DNA from 4 places in the Shewanella sp. 553 genome. Region 2 is predicted to be linked to each of the others. Evidence: predicted binding sites of a transcription regulator. Region 2 holds the regulator's gene; each other region holds the start of a gene.

Region 1 (5,092 bases), 770 kb from region 2:
ATTAATAATTTAGTGATCAACAGTGTAGAGGCCGGAGCCACACACATTTGGATTAAGGCGCAGGATAATGCGCAGCAGATCCTGTTTGAAGTGGTTGATAACGGCAAAGGGATGGATAAATCCATGCAGCAACAGGTATTAGAACCATTTTTCACCACCAAATCTCAAGGTACTGGCTTAGGTCTGGCCGTGGTGCAAACCGTGGTGGCAAACCATCATGGCCAACTGCAGCTCAATTGTATACGCGGTCAAGGGTGCCGGGCCTCATTCGCCTTACCGGCAATGGCCGAACAGAACGTGGAGGTGGCCCATGGCTGAAGCTCATATCTTATTGGTTGAAGATGACGTTTCTCTGCGTGAGGCTTTGGTCGATACCTTACTGTTAGCCCAGTATGAATGTGTCGATGTTGGCTCTGCCGAAGAGGCGATAGTGGCGTTAAAAGAACATCGGTTTGACATGGTGATCAGTGACGTGCAGATGGACGGCATCGGCGGCTTAGGCTTACTCAATTATTTACAGCAGCACTACAGTCAGTTGCCACTGCTATTAATGACCGCTTTTGCCACCATAGATAATGCGGTGAGCGCCATTAAATTGGGTGCGGTTGATTATTTAGCTAAACCCTTCGCGCCCGAGGTGCTATTAAATCAGGTGTCGCGCTATTTAAAACCTAAATTGATCGAAAATCAGCCGATTGTGGCCGATGACAAAAGCCTAGCATTATTGGCGTTGGCGCAAAAGGTGGCTCATTCAGACGCCTCGGTGATGATCATGGGGCCAAGTGGTTCGGGCAAAGAAGTATTAGCCCGCTACATTCATCAGCACAGTACCCGCACCGAAGGCCCTTTTGTGGCAATTAACTGTGCGGCGATCCCTGAAAATATGCTTGAGGCGACCCTGTTTGGTTATGAAAAGGGCGCATTTACTGGCGCTTATCAGGCCTGTCCGGGGAAATTTGAACAGGCACAGGGCGGCACCTTGTTGCTTGATGAGATCTCTGAAATGGATTTAGGCCTACAGGCCAAGCTATTACGGGTGCTGCAAGAGCGAGAAGTCGAGCGCTTAGGTGGCCGCAAAACCATTAAGCTAGATGTGCGGGTATTGGCGACATCCAACCGTGATTTAAAAGCTATCGCCGCTAGAGGCGAGTTCCGTGAAGATCTCTATTATCGGATTAACGTTTTTCCGCTGACATGGCCGGCATTGTATCAGCGCCCTGCAGATATTTTACCCTTGGCTAAGCACTTAGTGCAGCGTCATGCCAAGTCGGGCGGATTAGCTTATGTACCGCAATTAGATGAGTCGGCATCACGACGATTATTAACCCATCGCTGGCCGGGTAACGTACGTGAGCTCGATAACGTGATACAACGAGCCCTGATTTTACAGTCGGGAGATAGCATCACGGGGGGCGATATTATTATCGACAACCAAGATATCGGTATCGACAGTGCGCCGCAATTTGGCGAACCCAAAAGTGCCGAGCTAGATGGCCTAGGCGATGAGCTCAAAGCACAAGAGCACGTGATCATCCTCGAGACATTGTCTCAGTGCAATGGCAGTCGCAAGTTGGTTGCCGAAAAGCTGGGGATCAGTGCCCGCACACTGCGTTATAAAATGGCCAAGATGCGCGATTTAGGCATCCAACTTCCGGCGTAATTCCCCCTCGTAGAACGCACAACATGGGCTATGACCGATAAGCGCAGCAGCAGAAGTTATCTTCTTATGCTGCGCTTTTACTTCTGCTATTTAAGGCTCGCGGTTCACCGCTTAATTGCGTGGTCAATTCTAGACCAATGCTTGATTTAATGGCCGCCTCTAGGCGGTTATTTAAGCAATTCGCTGGCTTAAAGTGCTATCGGTTGATCATTCTGGCAATAATATTGCATTGCACTTGCTAACAGAAATTTTTCGTCAATAATACGGCGACTAAGAGGTTAGTATGCAGATTGGTGCCAATTCTTTATTGCAGGAGATGCAATCGCTCAGTGGTGAAATTAAGCCTAGCGGGATCACTCCTAACATAACTCAGCAAGTCTCCAACACCAGTGGCAGTGACTTCGGTCAACTCCTCTCACAAGCGGTCGGCACAGTGAACTCATTACAGGGGCACTCATCGTCGATGCAAACGCGTCTCGATATGGGCGATACCCGAGTGACATTATCTGACACTGTTATCGCACGCGAAAAAGCCAGCGTCGCATTTGAAGCCACAGTGCAAGTGCGTAACAAACTTGTCGAAGCGTACAAAGAGATCATGAGCATGCCGGTATAGTGGGCAGCTTTTTCGATCACGCATTTCTTAATAAAAAACACAGCAGGTATCTATAGTGAGCACAGATATGGTAGTGGGAACAAACTCTACTGCAGACGACATGTTAGCCGGTGGAGTCCAAGAAGAGCACAAACCCAGTGGTGGTGCTTTTGGCGGCGTCGACATGCTACGTCAAGTGACCATGATCTTAGCGCTGGCGATCTGTTTAGCCTTGGCTGTGTTTGTCATGTTATGGGCGCAAGAGCCTGAATATCGCCCGTTGGGTAAAATGGACACTGCCGAGATGGTGCAAGTCCTCGATGTGCTAGATAAAAATAAAGTTGACTACCAAATTGATGTTGATGTGTTGAAGGTGCCTGAGGATCAATATCAAGAAGTGAAAATGATGCTCAGCCGAGAAGGCATCGACAACTCGGCAGCTAAAAATGATTATCTGTCCCAAGACAGCGGCTTCGGTGTCAGTCAGCGCATGGAGCAAGCACGTTTAAAACACAGCCAAGAGCAAAACCTTGCCCGTACCATCGAAGAGCTTAAGAGTGTCAATCGCGCTAAAGTGATTTTGGCCATCCCCAAAGAAAATGTCTTTGCTCGAAATCGTTCAACTCCAACCGCCACCGTAGTTATCAGTACTCGCCGAGGCGGATTAGGCCAAGAAGAGATAGACTCGATTGTCGACATCGTCGCCTCTGCGGTACACGGTCTTGAGCCTACGCGCGTCACGGTTACTGATTCTAATGGCCGTTTACTTAACTCGGGCAGCCAAGATGCAGTTTCTGCAAGGGCCAGGCGAGAGCAAGAGTTAGTACAGCAAAAAGAGTCAGAATATCGCAATAAGATTGAGTCGATATTGATGCCTATTCTCGGCCCAGAAAACTTTACCGCTCAGGTCGATGTGAATATGGACTTTACTGCCGTGGAGCAGACCGCGAAACGCTTTAATCCTGATTTACCTGCCATGCGCAGTGAAATGACCGTTGAAAATCAATCGGTGGGCTCGACCACAGGCGGCATTCCTGGCGCGCTGTCGAACCAACCGCCGATGGAGTCGAACATTCCTCAAAACGCGATGGATAACCAACAAGAGCGCACGGCACCTGGCTCTAGCCATAAAGAAGCCACCCGCAACTATGAACTCGACACCACCATTAGCCATACCCGCCAGCAAATTGGCGTGGTCAGACGCGTCAGTGTATCGGTTGCCATCGACTTTAAAACCGGTCCTGCTGGCGCCGATGGTCAAGTGCAGCGTGTGGCGCGCACCGAGCAGGAGCTGGCCAATATTCGTCGGCTACTCGAAGGCGCCGTGGGCTTTAATACCCAGCGAGGGGACATGATTGAACTGGTTACGGTTCCCTTTATGGATCAGTTGATTGAAGACGCGCCTGCGCTAGAAATGTGGGAGCAACCCTGGTTTTGGCGCGCGGTTAAGCTAGTGATGGGTGGGCTTATTATTCTGGCGTTGATCCTCTTTGTGGTGCGGCCGATGTTAAAACGGCTTATTTACCCCGATGCCAATAAGATGCCAGACGATCCTATGCTAGGGGGCGAGCTTGCAGAAATTGAAGATCAGTATGCCGCCGATACCTTGGGCATGTTAAATCGTCCCGATGCCGAATACAGCTATGCCGATGATGGCTCTATTTTGATACCGGATCTGCATAAAGACGATGATATGATTAAGGCCATCCGCGCCCTAGTGGCGAACGAACCGGAACTGTCCACCCAAGTAGTCAAAGGTTGGTTACAAGAAAATGAGTAATGATAAAGATATTGCAATTAAAGGTGGTGCTGCCGAGTTCAACGTTGATGGACTTACGGGGATCGAAAAAACGGCGATTTTATTACTCAGTTTGAGTGAAGCCGATGCCGCCTCGATTTTAAAACACTTAGAGCCTAAGCAGGTGCAAAAAGTCGGCATGTCGATGGCAGCCATGAAAGACTTCGGTCAAAGTAAAGTGATTGGGGTGCATAAGCTGTTTTTAGAGGAGGTGCAGAAATACTCATCTATTGGCTTTAACAGTGAAGAGTTTGTTCGTAAAGCCTTGACTGCCGCCCTGGGTGAAGACAAAGCCGGTAACCTGATTGAGCAGATCATTATGGGCGGCGGTGCGCGAGGGCTTGAGTCATTAAAATGGATGGATGCCAGACAGGTGGCCACCATTATTCAAAATGAACACCCGCAGATCCAAACCATTGTCTTATCGTATTTAGAGCCTGATCAAGCGGCGGAAATTTTTGCCCAAGCACCTGAAAATACTCGCTTAGATTTGATGATGCGTATTGCGAATCTCGAAGAGGTTCAACCCGCAGCGCTGCAAGAGCTTAATGACATCATGGAGAAACAGTTTGCAGGCCAAGGCGGCGCGCAAGCGGCCAAGATGGGCGGACTCAAAGCGGCGGCCAGCATCATGAACTACCTCGATACCGGGGTTGAAAGTCAGTTAATGGAAACTCTGCGTGAATCCGATGAAGAGTTAGCCCAGCAGATCCAAGACTTGATGTTTGTGTTTGAAAACCTCTCCGATGTTGACGATGTTGGTATGCAGACTCTGCTGCGCGAAGTGCAGCAAGATGTGTTGATGAAAGCGCTTAAAGGCGCTGACGATCAACTTAAAGAGAAAATATTACGCAATATGTCCAAACGTGCCGCTGAAATTCTTAACGATGATTTGGAAGCCATGGGGCCTATTCGCATCAGTGAAGTGGAGATGGCGCAAAAAGAAATACTGTCTATTGCCCGCCGCTTAAGTGATGCCGGCGAAATTATTCTCGGCGGTGGCAGTGGAGAGCAGTTCTTATAATGAGTAACGCCAACG
Region 2 (5,092 bases):
CAACACATCTGCATTACCGACGCATTGTATGAGATCTCTAAAAAAGGCCTCGGCATGACCGCCGTGATCGATGACAATGGCGTATTGGTTGGCATCTTTACCGATGGCGATCTGCGCCGCGTGATCGATGCCGAAGTCGACCTTAGAAACACCTCCATCAGCCACGTTATGACCCAAGGCTGCGTGACCGTCAGCGACGGCATTTTAGCCGCTGAAGCGCTTAACATAATGGAAGAAAAGCAGATTAATGGCTTAATTGTGACTAACCTTCAACAGCAACCCATTGGCGCACTCAATATGCTCGATATGGTTAAAGCAGGAGTGATATAAGATGCCACATCAAGGTTTTTACGGCCCTATCGCTGACTCAGTCTGGCAAAAAGCTAAACAGATTAAACTACTGATTTGTGACGTAGACGGCGTGTTTTCTGACGGGCTGGTTTATATGAGTAACTCTGGCGACGAGCTAAAAACGTTCCATACTCGTGATGGCTATGGCGTTCGCTCGCTACTGACTAGCGATATTGCCGTGGCGATTATCACCGGACGTAAATCGAAAATTGTCGAAGACCGTATGACGGCCCTTGGCATTAGCCATATTTATCAAGGGGTCGACAACAAGCTCATCCCCTACCAAGAGCTTCTGGCACGCTATCAAGTCAGCCCACAACAGGTGGCCTATATTGGCGATGACATGGTCGACCTACCCGTAATGCAACAAGTCGGCTTGTCGGTGTGCGTCGCCGATGGTCACCCTTATGTTAAGCAGCATGCCGATATGGTCACCCATATTAATGGCGGCCATGGTGCGCTACGTGAATTAACCGACCTTATTTTGCTAAGCCAAGATAAGTTTGAATCGGCTCACGGTATGAGCATATGAATAGAGTCACCCTGGCGATTATCGCGTTTTTTGGTACCGCTTTAGTGCTCTATTGGCAGGTGCAGACTAAGCAAGGATCACAAGCGCTGTTGCTCGACGCGTCCGATCGTCCAGATTATGTGATTAACAACATTAATAGCGTGCAATACGACGAACAAGGCAAACTTAATAGCCGCGTCTCGGCTAGCCATATGGAACACTATGCCGAGCGTAATATGACCTATTTTACCCAGCCTACTTATCTGGTCTATCCCGATAACGGCGATGCTCAGTGGCGGTTGCGCTCGGCTCGGGGTACATTAGACAAAGACAGTGGCAAAGTCATCTTGGAAAATAATGTCATTATTGATGCCATTAGCCCTGAAGAGCCCATCCAAACCATAGAAACCAACTACATGGAATTGGACCTCAACACCATGATCATGACATCCGATCAAACCATTCGGATCACCGGTAACGATTTTTTGATTACCGGAAAAGGCTTATATGCCGACCTCAATGCACAAAAAGTACGACTGACGAGCCAGGTAGAAGGAACATATGAAACTAAATAATCTTATTCTTGCAGGCCTGTTAACCATGGTTAGCCTGCAGAGTGCGGCGAATGAAACCGACCTGCTGCAAGAGGTTAAGATTTCAGCCGCAAGCCAAGAAGCTGATATTAAAAATAATCAGATTATCTTCAATGGCCCAGTAGAGGTGACTCAAGGCTCCATTAAAATTTTAGCCGATGAATTACGCGCCTTTACCAAAGAAAATAGTAGCGGCAAAATCTTAGTGGCAAAGGGTAAGCCAGCCACTTATACACAGGTGATGGAAAATGGTCGTCCAGCGTCAGCCAGCGCCAATGAGATCCGCTATGAACTGTCGACCCGCACTCTAACCCTAATTGGTAATGCCACCCTCGAACAAGAAGGTAGCCAAGTCACAGGTAATCAAATTCGCTACAACATTGAGCAGCAACAGTTGATAGCCGAAAGTACGGGTAGCGATCGCGTTATCACCATCATTCAACCCGAAAGTTACCAAGACAACAGCAAAAGTCAGCCCCAAGAACAGCCCAAGCAGGAAAAGCAATGACAGAGATGACGCTAAAAGCGGTTAACTTAGCCAAAAGCTACAAAAGCCGCGCCGTGGTACAAGATGTCAGCTTAACCGTACGCACAGGGCAAATCGTCGGCTTGCTAGGGCCTAATGGCGCAGGTAAAACCACCACCTTTTACATGGTGGTCGGTCTAGTCCAGAGTGACAAGGGACGTATTTTTATTGACGATGACGATCTCACTTTAGATCCTATGCATTTGCGCGCCCGCAAAGGGATTGGCTATCTACCGCAAGAAGCCAGTATTTTTCGGAAATTATCGGTACGCGATAATATTATGGCGGTATTACAAACCCGACGCGAGCTCAGTAACGATGCGCGCGAAGAGGAGTTGGAGCACCTGCTAGAAGAGTTTCATATTACTCACATCCGCGATAGTCAGGGGATGGCACTGTCCGGTGGCGAACGTCGTCGCGTCGAAATCGCCCGAGCATTAGCCGCCAATCCTAAGTTTATTTTGCTTGATGAACCCTTCGCCGGGGTCGATCCCATTTCGGTTATCGACATCAAAAAGATTATTGAGCAACTGAAAAATCGTGGCCTTGGCGTACTGATCACCGACCACAACGTACGTGAAACATTGGATGTGTGTGAAAAAGCCTACATTGTCAGTCACGGTAATTTGATTGCCGAAGGAACACCCGATGAGATCTTAGATAACCAACAAGTTCGAGCGGTGTACTTAGGAGAACAATTCAAGCTATAGTTAACGTTATTAGCGCTCAAGGTAAAAGGCTAAACCGCTCTTACCTTGTTAAGTAGATCATTCGCCTTAGCGGTTTAATACCAGAGGCAGCTTTCTCACTTTAGAATTAGAAACAAGGGAATAGCAGTACGATGAAAGCGTCACTTCAGCTCAAAATGGGTCAGCATTTAACCATGACGCCCCAGTTGCAACAGGCCATTCGTCTGTTGCAACTCTCGTCATTGGAATTGCAGCAAGAGATCCAGCAAGCATTAGAGTCTAACCCTCTACTCGAGTTAGACGAGGAGCAAGAAGGCGCCAATATCGACTCAGAACAAGAGCGTAATGACAACTTCGACACCGATTACAATGAGCAACTGCAAGTCGACTCGAGTGAAGACAATTCAAGCTTAGAAACCTCCGATGCACTCAATCAAGACTCTATGCCCGATGAGCTTCCCGTCGACACCACATGGGATGAGGTCTATACCGCCTCACCCAACTCCAGCTCTGGTGCCATGCGCGACGATGACATGCCCTTTCAAGGGGAAACCAGCGAAGGCTTGTATGAACACCTCGAATGGCAAAAAAACCTCACGCCCTTTTCTGACAACGATCTTGCTATCGCCACCGCCATCATTGACGCCATAGACGAGCGCGGCTACTTGACGCAAACGTGCGACGATATTCTCGAAGCCATGGGCGATCCTGAAATCGAACTCGACGAAATTGAAGCGGTATTAAAACGGGTACAACATTTCGATCCTATCGGGATTGGTGCCAGAGACCTCAGCGAATGCCTGATGATCCAACTGGCCCAATACAACCCCGACACCCCGCATATCGACAACGCCAGACTCTTGATCCGTGATTACTTAGATCTTATCGCCGGACGAGACTTTCGCCTATTGATGCGTAAGACCAAGCTGAAAGAGGATGACCTGCGTGAGGCCATAGCGCTAATTCAAACCCTCAATCCGCGCCCGGGGCTGGCCATTACTGCCAGTCGCGACGAATACGTGATCCCCGATGTCACAGTTAGCAAGAAAAAAGGTCGCTGGGTGGTCGAGCTTAATCCCGATAGTATGCCTAAGATTAATGTAAACCAACATTATGCCTCGATGGCACGCAGCACCAAAAACCAAGCCGATGGCCAGTTTATTCGTGGTCACTTGCAAGAAGCTAAATGGTTTCTAAAAAGTTTAGAGAGCCGCAACGATACCTTGCTTAAGGTCACCAACTGCATTGTCGATTTCCAGCAAGGTTTTTTCGAGTTTGGTGAAGAAGCGATGAAACCTATGGTGCTTAATGATATTGCCGAAGCGGTCGAGATGCATGAATCGACCATCTCGCGGGTCACTACCCAAAAGTATATGCACACGCCAAGAGGGATTTTTGAGCTGAAATACTTTTTCTCCAGCCATGTCGGGACCGACGATGGTGGTGAATGCTCTTCTACTGCGATCCGCGCTTTTATTAAGAAGCTAGTCGCCGCAGAAAATCAAAAGAAACCCTTAAGTGACAGTAAGATGGCACAACTGCTGGCAGAGCAAGGTATCCAAGTCGCTCGACGCACGATTGCAAAATATCGTGAGGCGATGTTGATACCGCCGTCAAATCAACGTAAAAGCTTATAATCAACAACTGGAAACCGGAGGAATCACTTTATGCAAATAAATCTGACTGGGCACCACATCGAGATCACCCAATCTCTGCGCAACTATGTTGAAGAAAAGTTTACAAAGCTTGAACGGCATTTCGATCAGATCAATAATGTCCATGTGATATTAAATGTCGAAAAATTGATGCAAAAAGTTGAAGCAAAGTTACATCTCCGTGGTGGGGAAGTATTTGCAACATCAGAGCACGCGGACATGTATGCCGCGATAGATTCCCTGATCGATAAATTAGATCGTCAGGTCATTAAACACAAAGAGAAGCTAATAAAGCATTAACGATGGAACTTAGTACCATCCTGCGGCCGGAGTGCACAACCTGCGCCACTCCGGGCAGTAAGAAAAAGGTACTGGAACTTATCAGCGACTTGGCCGCTGTCCAGTACCCCACCCTTTCCTCTCAAGAGATTTTTGAAAGCCTTTTGGCGAGAGAGAAAATGGGCAGCACAGGTATAGGCAATGGTATCGCGATCCCTCACGGACGGCTGACGAATATTGAGAAGCCAGTCGCCGTATTGATTAAATGTGCTGAGCCAATCGCATTCGATGCAATTGATAATCAGCCCGTCGATATCCTCTTTGCATTATTGGTTCCTTCAGAGCAATGCGAACAGCACCTTAGCACCCTCGCCGCGATGGCAGAGAAATTAAGTGATAAAGCCATCATCAAACAGCTAAGAAAAACCCACGACGAGGCAGAATTGTATCAGGTGATCACCCAATGAAATTGGTAATGGTATCTGGGC
Region 3 (5,092 bases), 740 kb from region 2:
CCACTTTTTCCACCATCGCTTGATTAAACACGCCACTGAGTGAGGTATGTAGCACCACCTTAATATCTTTAAGCTTAGGGTTGTCTCTAATCTCTGCCGTTAAGGTATAACCGTCCATTTCGGGCATTTCGATATCAGAAATCACCAAGGGGAGCTCACGAGCGACATTGTCCATATTGGCCGCCATCGCCTCTAATTGGTTGAGGGCATCACGGCCATCTTTAGCGGTATCGATTTGCAGATTTAATGACTCTAACGCCCTAATAATTTGCTTACGGGCCACTGTTGAATCATCAATCACCATAATATGATAGTGGCGGTCTCTATCTATGGTTAACTTATCATCCATTTCTTGGCTTATCTGCGTCTTAACAGGGGATATCTCATCGAGGATTTTTTCGACATCAAGGATCTCAACCAACTCCCCTTCGACTTCAGTAACGGCCGTTAAGTAGGAATAGCGTCCAGCCCCCTGCGGCGGTGGCATAATGGCTTCCCAGTTCATATTAATGATTCGCTCAACAGACTGGACTAAGAACCCTTGCACGCTGCGGTTATACTCAGAAATGATAATAAAACATTCGTCAATATTTTCAATTGGACGCCCCCCCGTAGCAGCACTTAAATCAATCACAGATATCGTCTTGCCGCGAATATGCGCCACTCCCCGAACCACAGGATTTAGCTTAGGTAATGCCGTCAATGGCGGGCACTGCAGTACCTCTTTGACTTTAAATACGTTAATACCAAATCGTTGCTTACTGTTTAATTTAAACAGCAGCAATTCTAGACGGTTTTGTCCCACGAGTTGGGTACGTTTATTTACTGAATCAAGAATACTCGACATAATGCCTTTGCCTTGTGAATGCTTCCCCAACCATAGTAACTATAAGTATAGGCATGCTAATTGCTTTAAAAAATGTGTATGATAACCAGGCCCTAAACTCGTCAAATTTATGACACTAATTTCTATGAAAAATGTCTATAAAGTACGGGCCACAACGAAGTATAGGTGCTCTCTAGCTATCTAAGCTAGTCTATTCAATATGAAAGTAAATACAGTATACTTTTTCATCGCTTTACTCTGCTCATGCCCAAGTTTTGCGGCTGATGAGCTTAGCGTACCCTCTTTATCGACGATATCACGATTAGCTATAGCGGCAATTGAAAATAAAATTGAAGCCCCAAGTGATGCTAAGGTCAATATATCGCCGCAAAGTTTAGACACCCGAGTGACGCCACCCGCTTGTAGTTCAGCATTAAGCGTTGAGGTCGCCAGCGATCGCGCTATTGGCCGTAACAATACCGTTAAAATCAGTTGTGAAACTCCAGAGCTAGCCTATCCTTGGCAAATCTACATATCGGTCAGAGTCGATATTCTTTACCCTGTGGTTGTGGCGACACAAACCTTAGGCCCGGGTGATCTGATTAACGCTGAGCAGGTGACACTCGCTTATGTAGAGCAGAGTAATTTACGTGGCCAACAATTTGATGATCCGGCGCAGGTCACTGGCACCCGGGTCAAACGCAGAATTGCCGCCAACCAAACCCTGTTTAGCAGTAACCTTTGCTTTGTCTGCAAAGGCGACATGGTGTCTATTTATGCCCGTACTGCCAATTTTGAGATAAAAACTATCGGTGAGGCCTTACGTGATGGTAACTTAGGCGATAGAATTCAAGTTAGGAATAGTCACTCACAAAAAATGGTAGATGCAAACGTTATCGGGGTCGGTGCGGTTGAGGTTAGAATGTAGTACGACATGACTCACTTTGATGAGCATTTTTTGTTGCTCACCACAAAATTCTACTAAAGCTTTAAAAATGAGCGCCGATATACAGTTATGTTGATCTCACTAAGTAACGTTGGAACCTATTATGGCTATAGACATAAAGCATGTAAATACAAGCACGAACAATCGAGTCACGTCGCCATCAACCGATAAGTCATCGGCTAAAACTGGCCTGGTATCGCCCGAAACCACTACGGCTAAAACCGTAAAAAGTGACTCGGTATCGATAACTCCTCAGGCGCAGCAACTGCAAAGTGCTCAGGCAAAATTAAACAACTTACCTGAAATCGATACTAAAAAAGTCGAACAGATAAAAGCGGCTATTGCTGAAGGTCGCTATAAGATTGATGCCGACAAACTGGCCAGTAATATTGCGCAGTTTGAAAATGAACTAAAGGATCTTGGCTAAGCTGATATGAACTCAATAATCGACATCATCGCCAATCAACATACGTTATTAAACGACTTAAAACGCCTTATCGAAGCAGAGAAAGCGGCACTCATAGCACAAAGTGCCGATGAGTTGCTAACGCTGGCCGCAGATAAAGCTAAGTTGTTAGATGAGATCAAAGCGGTCGATGTACGATTATCAGAGCACCCCGACAGCGGTAAACTCAGTAGCGATCTTAAGCTGCAAAAATTAGTCGATATAACCAAACAAGTGTTAGCCCAATGTAAGACGCTTAACGCGCAAAATGCTACATTAATCGAACACAGCATGGCCAGTATCAATCGCTTCTCTCAAGCCTTGCAAGCCAGTCGAAACGCATCCAGTCTTACCTACGATGGTAAAGGCAAAACCTCAACGATTTCGACCTTAGGCAATAACCTTAAAGCTTAGGCACTTAATCACAGCGTAGTGTTATCTTGATTCAGCATCGCGCCTAGCTCATGCACCTCGCTTTCGCTACGCAATGACCCAATCTAAAAAACACAACCAAGAGACACAAAAAAGCCTCTAAAATAGAGGCTTTAATATTGCGCAATACATTAAGTCGCTCAATTAAAATGGAGCTCCGTTAAAAGGAAACTCTCTTAGAAGTAAGTCACTTGCTTCACTTTTTGTGGACGATTTTGCTGTTGGTACAAGGCCCACACTTGAGAAAAATCAAGTTCCAGCTCAGTCACATAATGCTCACCCGCCGGGTAACTCTTAACCACTCTGGCGCCGCGTATCACCCCGGTCACCGAAGCTTGAATATTATCATCAGACAACATCCAATCCCTGACTTGGCTCGACGCAGATAACTGCTGGCCGTATACCTGCTCAGCTAACTCACGATAAGCCGCGATTTTGGATGCTTGCATCGCCATTAATACCCGTTGCGACTGCTCTTTGGCCGGTTGTGTCGCTAAGGGGGCGTAGCCGATAGCGGTTAACTTAGGAAACTGCTCAGGCGCTTCTGTTTCCCACTGAATATATCTATCTTGGGAAGCGCAGCCACTTAGCGTCAGCAGTATTGCCATTAACCAGATTCTCATTGCAGCTCTCCTACCATTTGCATGTTACCCTGCCCCTGCATGCTGTGACGGATCAACAAGCCTTGCTTAGACTCCACCCGCTCAGACGCCCTAAGATAACCAGGCAATTCAGCCAAGGTGACACTCGCCGAAGCAACTGATACCACACGATTATTGGTTACATTCACAATACGACTATTGACCACCAGCTCATCAAGCGACAGATTCATGGTCGACACCAAAACATGCTCCACTGGCAAATCGTCCGCAAGTTTACGCCAATCACGACTCAATATAAAATCACCACTGTCGGTCACGCGCACACTTTGTGCCACATTGAGATCGACCAAATTAAATTGATGATCATGCATAGCAGCAATTAAACCTTGCTGTAATTGTAACCCCAAGGGATTAGTGCCACTTAAATTGCCTAACAACACTGGCGTTGTCACCAATAACGGATGCTTAGGTGTGAGTTGATCGTTTTGCCTGATCAGTTCATTAGCCAATTGTTGGCTTAGGTGTAGCACTGCCGATTGAGCAGGCAAAGTATTGCCGCTTGCCAATGACGGCGCAGCAGGCTCATTGCTCGCACATCCCCCCAATAGTAATAAAGATGACAAAAATATCGCTGTACGCATTGCTCTGTCCTGTATAACGCTAAGCAAGGCTTAGCCGGAAAAAATGCACATATAACATGCCGTTTCAATATGAACGCAAGGGCTTGATCGCCGCCCATCTAAGTTAACCGCTAACGATTTAACTGTTGACTTAACCTTTGACGGCGCTGATGCATTAACATCACAACCCGGTCGATACTGACGCAGACGATAACTTTGATTATCGCTATGTCACACGACAAATTCGCGGCGCGTTCGACTGGCATAAATTTAAAATGCAAATTATGAGCCAATAGCTAAGTGCTAACCTAATTACTTATATGGCTATTATGGCATACTAAGTATCTCAGGCATCAGCAATCGCTGTGAGCGCGATAAGACAATAATCAACGCCAAGGTCATAGCAATAGTCACTATGGTTTCCCACCCTATATCGGCCTCAACACGCCAACCTTTAACCCCATTAAGCAAGCAATCGTGCCACAGAGTACATACGGGCATGTATATTGCTTGCTATGATGCCATCTGGCTAATATCGCCCAACAACCGCAAATACTGTCATCATTTTGGCAGTTAATAACGCAGGTTGTAGCGTTTACGTTGTTATTATTGAAAGAGACTTTTACATGAATCGGCTAACCATATCCTTGCTACTGCTCGGTTTAACCCATCTTAATGTGTCAGCACAGTGGATTGAAGCACATGGCGAGGCCAACGTGCTCAACAACAATGTCAATCAGGCGCGCGAAGAAGCCATACAACAAGCCTTAAGTGTTATCACCTTGCAATCGGGTGGCCAATTTACCAGCCAGCAACAGACGCAAAATGGTCAACTGGTACAAAGCCGGTTTTCTATGTCGAACCAAGCCAACATTGCGCGAGTCGAACTGCTCAGTGAGCGCATCGAAAACCAACAAATCACAGTGACATTAAGAGCCGATGTTATCGATGGCGCAGAGCAACAGTGCCAAGTGGAACCATTAAAAGCCGCCATTTTAGTGCCACAGGCATCGATTGCCGATCGTGCGCAGCTCAGATACGGCAATATCGGTCAATTTGAACAGGCACTATCACAACGCTTGGGAAACATCATTCAGCAGCGCAGCAATGCCAGCCTTGCCAACGTTCACGCCAACGAACGCCTCGATATTGAGCAATCGTTAGTTGATGTTCGAGGCTACCGTTTGCCCAGTTGGTTGAGCGACATCACCGACAGTCAAT
Region 4 (5,092 bases), 1.8 Mb from region 2:
AGGGATAAAGCAAATAGGCTGAATAGAGGTGGCTTGGTAAGTAAGGTTAACTTGCCATAAATGCAAACAGGCGCCATTAACTCATCGTTAAGTGGCGCCTATTTATTGCGAGGTTATGCGAGGAGGATTTACTTGTCGTCCTTTTACTGATTACTGGTCATCCTGCTGAGGGACATAACCTTCAATTTCGACCTCTTTACCTTCAAATAAAAAGTTGACCATCTGCTCTTCGAGGAACTTACGGTCGTCAACATTCATCATGTTGAGCTTTTTCTCGTTGATAAGCATGGTTTGTTTTGCTTGCCAAAGTGTCCATGCCTCTTGACTAATATTGTCAAAAATACGTTTACCCAACTCTCCTGGGTAAAGTTGGAAGGCTAGGCCGTCAGCCTCTTTCTTTAGATATTGGCAATTCACTGTACGCGCCATGATTACTCCTTAATGACTACTGAACCTAGGCTGGCTAAAATACGCTCGGTTGCCGCAGCAAGGCCAACTTTCGGTGGATTGGTTATGTTATACCAGAGTGATGCATCATCTTCCATTACCAGATGGGCTTTTGCTGCCACTTTATCTTGGCTGTCACTTTGGACTATGGTGCCCTCTATGGCGGTGATATCGAGATGGAAATGGCTAAAGGTGTGCCTAAAACTGGTGAGCGGCTCAGCTAAGTGCAGCCTAATTGCATGCTGCTGGGCATAGTTATCCAACTCGGCTTGAGAGGCAAATTGAGGGAAACACCAGAGCCCGCCCCAAATGCCTGCCGGAGGACGTTTAATCATCATGACCCGCTTGTTATTGCGGATCACCAACATAAAGGCTTGTTTTTCTGGGATGCTTTTTTTAGGTTTTTTCCCTGGGTACTCGGTTTGGCGTCCCATTAACTGGGCTTGGCAATCGACTGCCACAGGGCACTGTTCGCACTTAGGTTTTGTGCGAGTACAGATGCTGGCACCAATATCCATCATCGCTTGATTGTATTGGGTAATGTGCTGTTTTGGCGTAAGGGTGTCGGTAAGCTGCCATAGCTGCTCCTCAACCTGCTTTTTTCCTGGCCAGCCAGCGATGGCGCCGTGGCGCGCGAGCACTCTTTTTACATTGCCATCTAAAATCGGATGATGTTGACCAAGAGAGAGCGATAACACCGCGCCTGCTGTGGAGCGACCAATGCCGGGTAACGCTAATACTTGTTCAAATTCAATAGGAAACTCGCCGCCATGCTGGGTGACGATAAGCTGGGCACTTTTATGCAAGTTGCGCGCTCTGGCATAGTAGCCTAGGCCCGTCCAATGGTGCAGCACTTCATCTTGCTCGGCCATTGCGAGCTCTTTTATGCTCGGAAATCGCTGCATAAAGGCTTCGAAATAGGGAATAACAGTCGCGACTTGCGTCTGCTGCAACATGATCTCAGAAACCCATACTTTATAAGGGGTTTTATCTTGTTGCCAAGGAAGGTGCTTACGGCCGTGTTCGGCGTACCAGCTAACAATGCGCTGGTGAAATGGCTCTTTTTTCATGGCGCACAGTGTATAGAGCGTATCTTGGTTTCTCAACCTAAATAGGCGTTAAGCTATAGCGTTGGTCGCATCTATGATGATTATTGGTATACTTTGGCGACAATAGGGCTTGCACTGCACCAGTAACTTTGCATAATGCCTTTCTTTTTATGATTTCCAAATATATTAGTATCAAGGTTAACTACAATCTTGCTGGTGAGGCGCCGTTATCGGCAGATAACCCTAATTTAAGCTACATCAGAGACTATATGGCCATCGCAGGCAGATTATTGAGGCTAAAACAATGAGTGACGTTACCACCGCTGAATTTAATGAAGAGGGTAAATACCTTCGTAAAGTAAGAAGCTTTGTATTACGAGAAGGGCGTTTAACAAAAGGTCAAGCGGTTGCAATGGAGCAACAATGGCCAGTGATGGGGCTAGATTACTCGCCACAGCCACTGGATTTAGCCGCCATATTTGGCCGCGAAGCAGATACCGTACTGGAGATCGGTTTCGGTATGGGTGCCTCACTGGTCGAGATGGCTAAGGCCGCTCCTGAGCTGAACTTTATTGGTATTGAAGTGCATAAACCTGGGGTTGGCGCATGTTTAGCCGATGCCGCCGAAGCGGGCGTGACCAATTTACGCGTGTTCCATCATGATGCGATTGAAGTGCTCGAAAACAGTATCTTACCTGGCTCTCTTGCGCGGGTGCAGCTGTTTTTCCCCGATCCTTGGCACAAAAAACGTCATCACAAGCGTCGTATTGTGCAGCCTGAATTTGTGCAGACGATTCGTAACAGCCTTAAGATTGGTGGTGTGTTTCATTTGGCAACCGATTGGGAAAATTACAGCGAGCATATGCTTGAGGTTATGACCGCGGCACCTGGTTATAAAAATCAGTCTGTTACCGGGGATTTTGTGCCACGTCCAGAGCATCGCCCCTTAACTAAGTTTGAAGCCCGTGGTCATCGTCTCGGCCATGGCGTATGGGATCTAATGTTCGAACGCTGTGAATAAGATTTTAACATTGCCATGATAATCAAATGATTAATCTGGCTGTATTGAGTAAGTATTGTTAGCAATTAACGGGGTAAAATATGGCAACACGTAGCCGTCGTCTTCGCAAAAAACTGCGTATTGATGAGTTTCAAGAGTTTGGATTTGATGTTAACTGGACATTTGACGATTCAGTGTCAGAAGAGCAGATCGACACTATAGTGGATCAGTTTATTGCCCAAGTGATAGAGGCGCGTAAGTTAGGCTTCCACGGTGGTGGACATAAAGAGTGGGAAGGTATTGTTGCCACTCAGTCTATCGGTAAGTGCACCGAAGAAGACCGTGAAGCGGTACGTGCGTTTTGGCAGCAACAACCGACAACCAAGGTTGAAGTTAGCGAGCTTTACGATATTTGGTGGAATTAATGCCCGAACAGGCATTATTAGAGCAGGTGGTGGCGCAAGTTCGCCCCCTGCTCGGCCAAGGCAAGGTCGCCGACTATATTCCTGCATTAGCTAATGTCGATCCCGGTAAGTTAGGCATTGCGGTCACCACTATTGATGGCACCACCATAGGCGCTGGTGATTACTTAGAGCCTTTTTCGATACAAAGTATCTCCAAAGTGTTTAGCCTGACTGTGGCGCTCACCCTGTATGAAGAACTAGATATCTGGTCTCGGGTAGGCAAAGAACCATCTGGACAATCATTTAACTCCCTAGTGCAAATTGAACTTGAACGTGGCGTGCCGCGTAATCCGTTTATTAATGCTGGCGCTTTAATTATTGCCGATCTATTGCATACTCGTCTTGGAGCACCTAAGCAGCGCATGCTGGAGATAGTCAGGGCTTTAGCGGTAACCCGCATATAGTGTATGACAAGCAGGTGGCTGCATCAGAATATGATCACAGCGCCCGCAATGCTGCGATTGCCTATTTGATGAAGTCTTTTGGTAATTTCAATAATGATGTCAATAAAGTCTTAAAAAACTATTTTCATTATTGTGCCATGCGTATGAGCTGCGCCGATCTGTCTAAGGCGATGCTTTACTTGGCGAATGGCGGTAAAAGTTTGTCGGGTGAGGCGATTGTTTCGCCGGTTCAGACCCGAAAGCTCAATGCCTTATTGGCTACATCTGGCCTATACGACGGCGCAGGGGAGTTTGCTTATCGCGTCGGCATGCCGGGTAAAAGTGGGGTTGGCGGTGGCATTATTGCCGTTATTCCCGGCGATATGAGCGTATGCGTTTGGTCGCCCGAGTTAGATAAAAATGGTAACTCTCTTGCTGGCACCGCAGCCCTTGAGCTGCTATCTCAATCTCTGGGTCGCTCGATTTTCTAATCTTTTGATGAGATTAGCAATAGTGACTAACTACTGGTTTAAATTGCTAACCTCTCGCTTATACCTCTTTTAAATAAATCCTTAAACAATTGATAGTTATACTTATATTTATTTTGGCATAAATCCTGTATTCATTGAGCTTACATTAAGTCAATCTAACAAGCGTCAACGATAGCGATATCTCATGCCCGTTTCTGGTGATGCCGCTGGCAATTGATATCCATAACTTATAATTAAGGATTAATGATATGAACAACATCAGCACCTCTTTGGGATTGTGTGCACTACTGGTCACTAGCAGCACTATGGCGAGCGAGCAAGATAATCGCCTCTCTTTTGGCCATGATAATCATCAGTGCGAGGTAAGCCTTAATTATGACGTGGCGGTTGAACCTCAGAAACTGGTGATAACAGAGGCTCAAAAAGAGGTGTATCGCATCGAGCTTGGCAAGCTGTATGTCGATGGCGTCGAGGTGGCACTCAACGAGCAGCAACGAACTTTAGTTAACCAATACGCTGATGAAGTGTCGAGACAGTTGCCAGAGGTTATTGATCTTGTTCATGATGCTGTGGATATTGCCTCAACCGCAGTCAGCATGGCGTTAACCCCTTTGCTTGGTGATGCGAGTGGCGCCAAAATTGATGAAATGATGGCCGGATTAAGCCAGCGAATTGATACTGTTGCTTACCAAAATGGCGATAAATTTTATCTAGGTGCTACAGAGTCTTCATTGGAAGAGACTTTGGACCAAGAGTTTGAACAGCAGATGGAGCAATTGGTACAAAGCTCTATTGGTAGCATGATAATGACGCTAGGTAGCGAGATGATGAAAGGTGATGGCGACTCGTTTGAGCAAAAAATGCAAGCATTCGCCACCAAGATGGACAATGTCGGTAAAGATATCGAAGTGCAAATTGAGCAACAAAGTAATGATTTGCAGCAGCGCGCTGACAAACTGTGTGATGACTTTCAGCAGTTGGTTGCGCTTGAGTCGCAATTACGTCAACAAGTACCTGAGTTGACTACTTATCCCCTAATGAATCCCCCTCAGAAACTATTGTTAGAATAACTGCGAATTGTTGCATCTTCTCTAGTAGGCCTTATATGGCTACATTTTCCCTACACTTGCCTTGGGTGTAGGGCTTTTTTGTTTGCAGGTTGGTTATATTTCTTCATTTACCCACAGAATCAATGCTAATGCATGGCAGGAATTAGAATTAAAGCGTAAATTTTTGGTATACTTGCGAAAAATTATAA

What was found. Region 2 encodes sigma-54, which starts transcription at its own class of promoters, with help from an activator protein. Its sites were predicted from a motif close to GTTGGCACGNNNNTNGNNT; they were not measured.
Region 1: a site for sigma-54 is predicted at 1,872-1,890, ahead of fliE (flagellar hook-basal body complex protein FliE). Genes of this name have one in related genera too.
Region 3: a site for sigma-54 is predicted at 4,147-4,165, ahead of AC5YBZ_RS05510 (FlgO family outer membrane protein). Genes of this name have one in related genera too.
Region 4: a site for sigma-54 is predicted at 3,947-3,965, ahead of AC5YBZ_RS12070 (YggN family protein). Genes of this name have one in related genera too.

What each region holds. Positions count from the first base shown of each region.
Region 1 is NZ_CM181701.1:1,259,659-1,264,750, forward strand. Features, by position in the region: gene AC5YBZ_RS05635 (sensor histidine kinase) at 1-318, shown strand, start outside; gene AC5YBZ_RS05640 (sigma-54-dependent transcriptional regulator) at 311-1,660, shown strand; gene fliE (flagellar hook-basal body complex protein FliE) at 1,944-2,276, shown strand; gene fliF (flagellar basal-body MS-ring/collar protein FliF) at 2,344-4,035, shown strand; gene fliG (flagellar motor switch protein FliG) at 4,028-5,077, shown strand; gene fliH (flagellar assembly protein FliH) at 5,077-5,092, shown strand, end outside.
Region 2 is NZ_CM181701.1:494,231-499,322, reverse strand. Features, by position in the region: gene AC5YBZ_RS02335 (KpsF/GutQ family sugar-phosphate isomerase) at 1-330, shown strand, start outside; gene kdsC (3-deoxy-manno-octulosonate-8-phosphatase KdsC) at 332-883, shown strand; gene lptC (LPS export ABC transporter periplasmic protein LptC) at 880-1,437, shown strand; gene lptA (lipopolysaccharide transport periplasmic protein LptA) at 1,424-1,963, shown strand; gene lptB (LPS export ABC transporter ATP-binding protein) at 1,960-2,691, shown strand; gene AC5YBZ_RS02310 (RNA polymerase factor sigma-54) at 2,823-4,307, shown strand; gene hpf (ribosome hibernation promoting factor) at 4,338-4,625, shown strand; gene ptsN (PTS IIA-like nitrogen regulatory protein PtsN) at 4,628-5,071, shown strand; gene rapZ (RNase adapter RapZ) at 5,068-5,092, shown strand, end outside.
Region 3 is NZ_CM181701.1:1,235,458-1,240,549, reverse strand. Features, by position in the region: gene AC5YBZ_RS05535 (chemotaxis protein CheV) at 1-847, opposite strand, end outside; gene flgA (flagellar basal body P-ring formation chaperone FlgA) at 1,047-1,754, shown strand; gene flgM (flagellar biosynthesis anti-sigma factor FlgM) at 1,876-2,199, shown strand; gene AC5YBZ_RS05520 (flagella synthesis protein FlgN) at 2,206-2,631, shown strand; gene AC5YBZ_RS05515 (LPP20 family lipoprotein) at 2,826-3,272, opposite strand; gene AC5YBZ_RS05510 (FlgO family outer membrane protein) at 3,269-3,892, opposite strand; gene AC5YBZ_RS05505 (flagellar assembly protein T N-terminal domain-containing protein) at 4,498-5,092, shown strand, end outside.
Region 4 is NZ_CM181701.1:2,718,133-2,723,224, reverse strand. Features, by position in the region: gene AC5YBZ_RS12095 (oxidative damage protection protein) at 151-429, opposite strand; gene mutY (A/G-specific adenine glycosylase) at 432-1,517, opposite strand; gene trmB (tRNA (guanosine(46)-N7)-methyltransferase TrmB) at 1,801-2,517, shown strand; gene AC5YBZ_RS12080 (YggL family protein) at 2,598-2,921, shown strand; partial or broken gene glsB (glutaminase B) at 2,921-3,834, shown strand; gene AC5YBZ_RS12070 (YggN family protein) at 4,083-4,904, shown strand.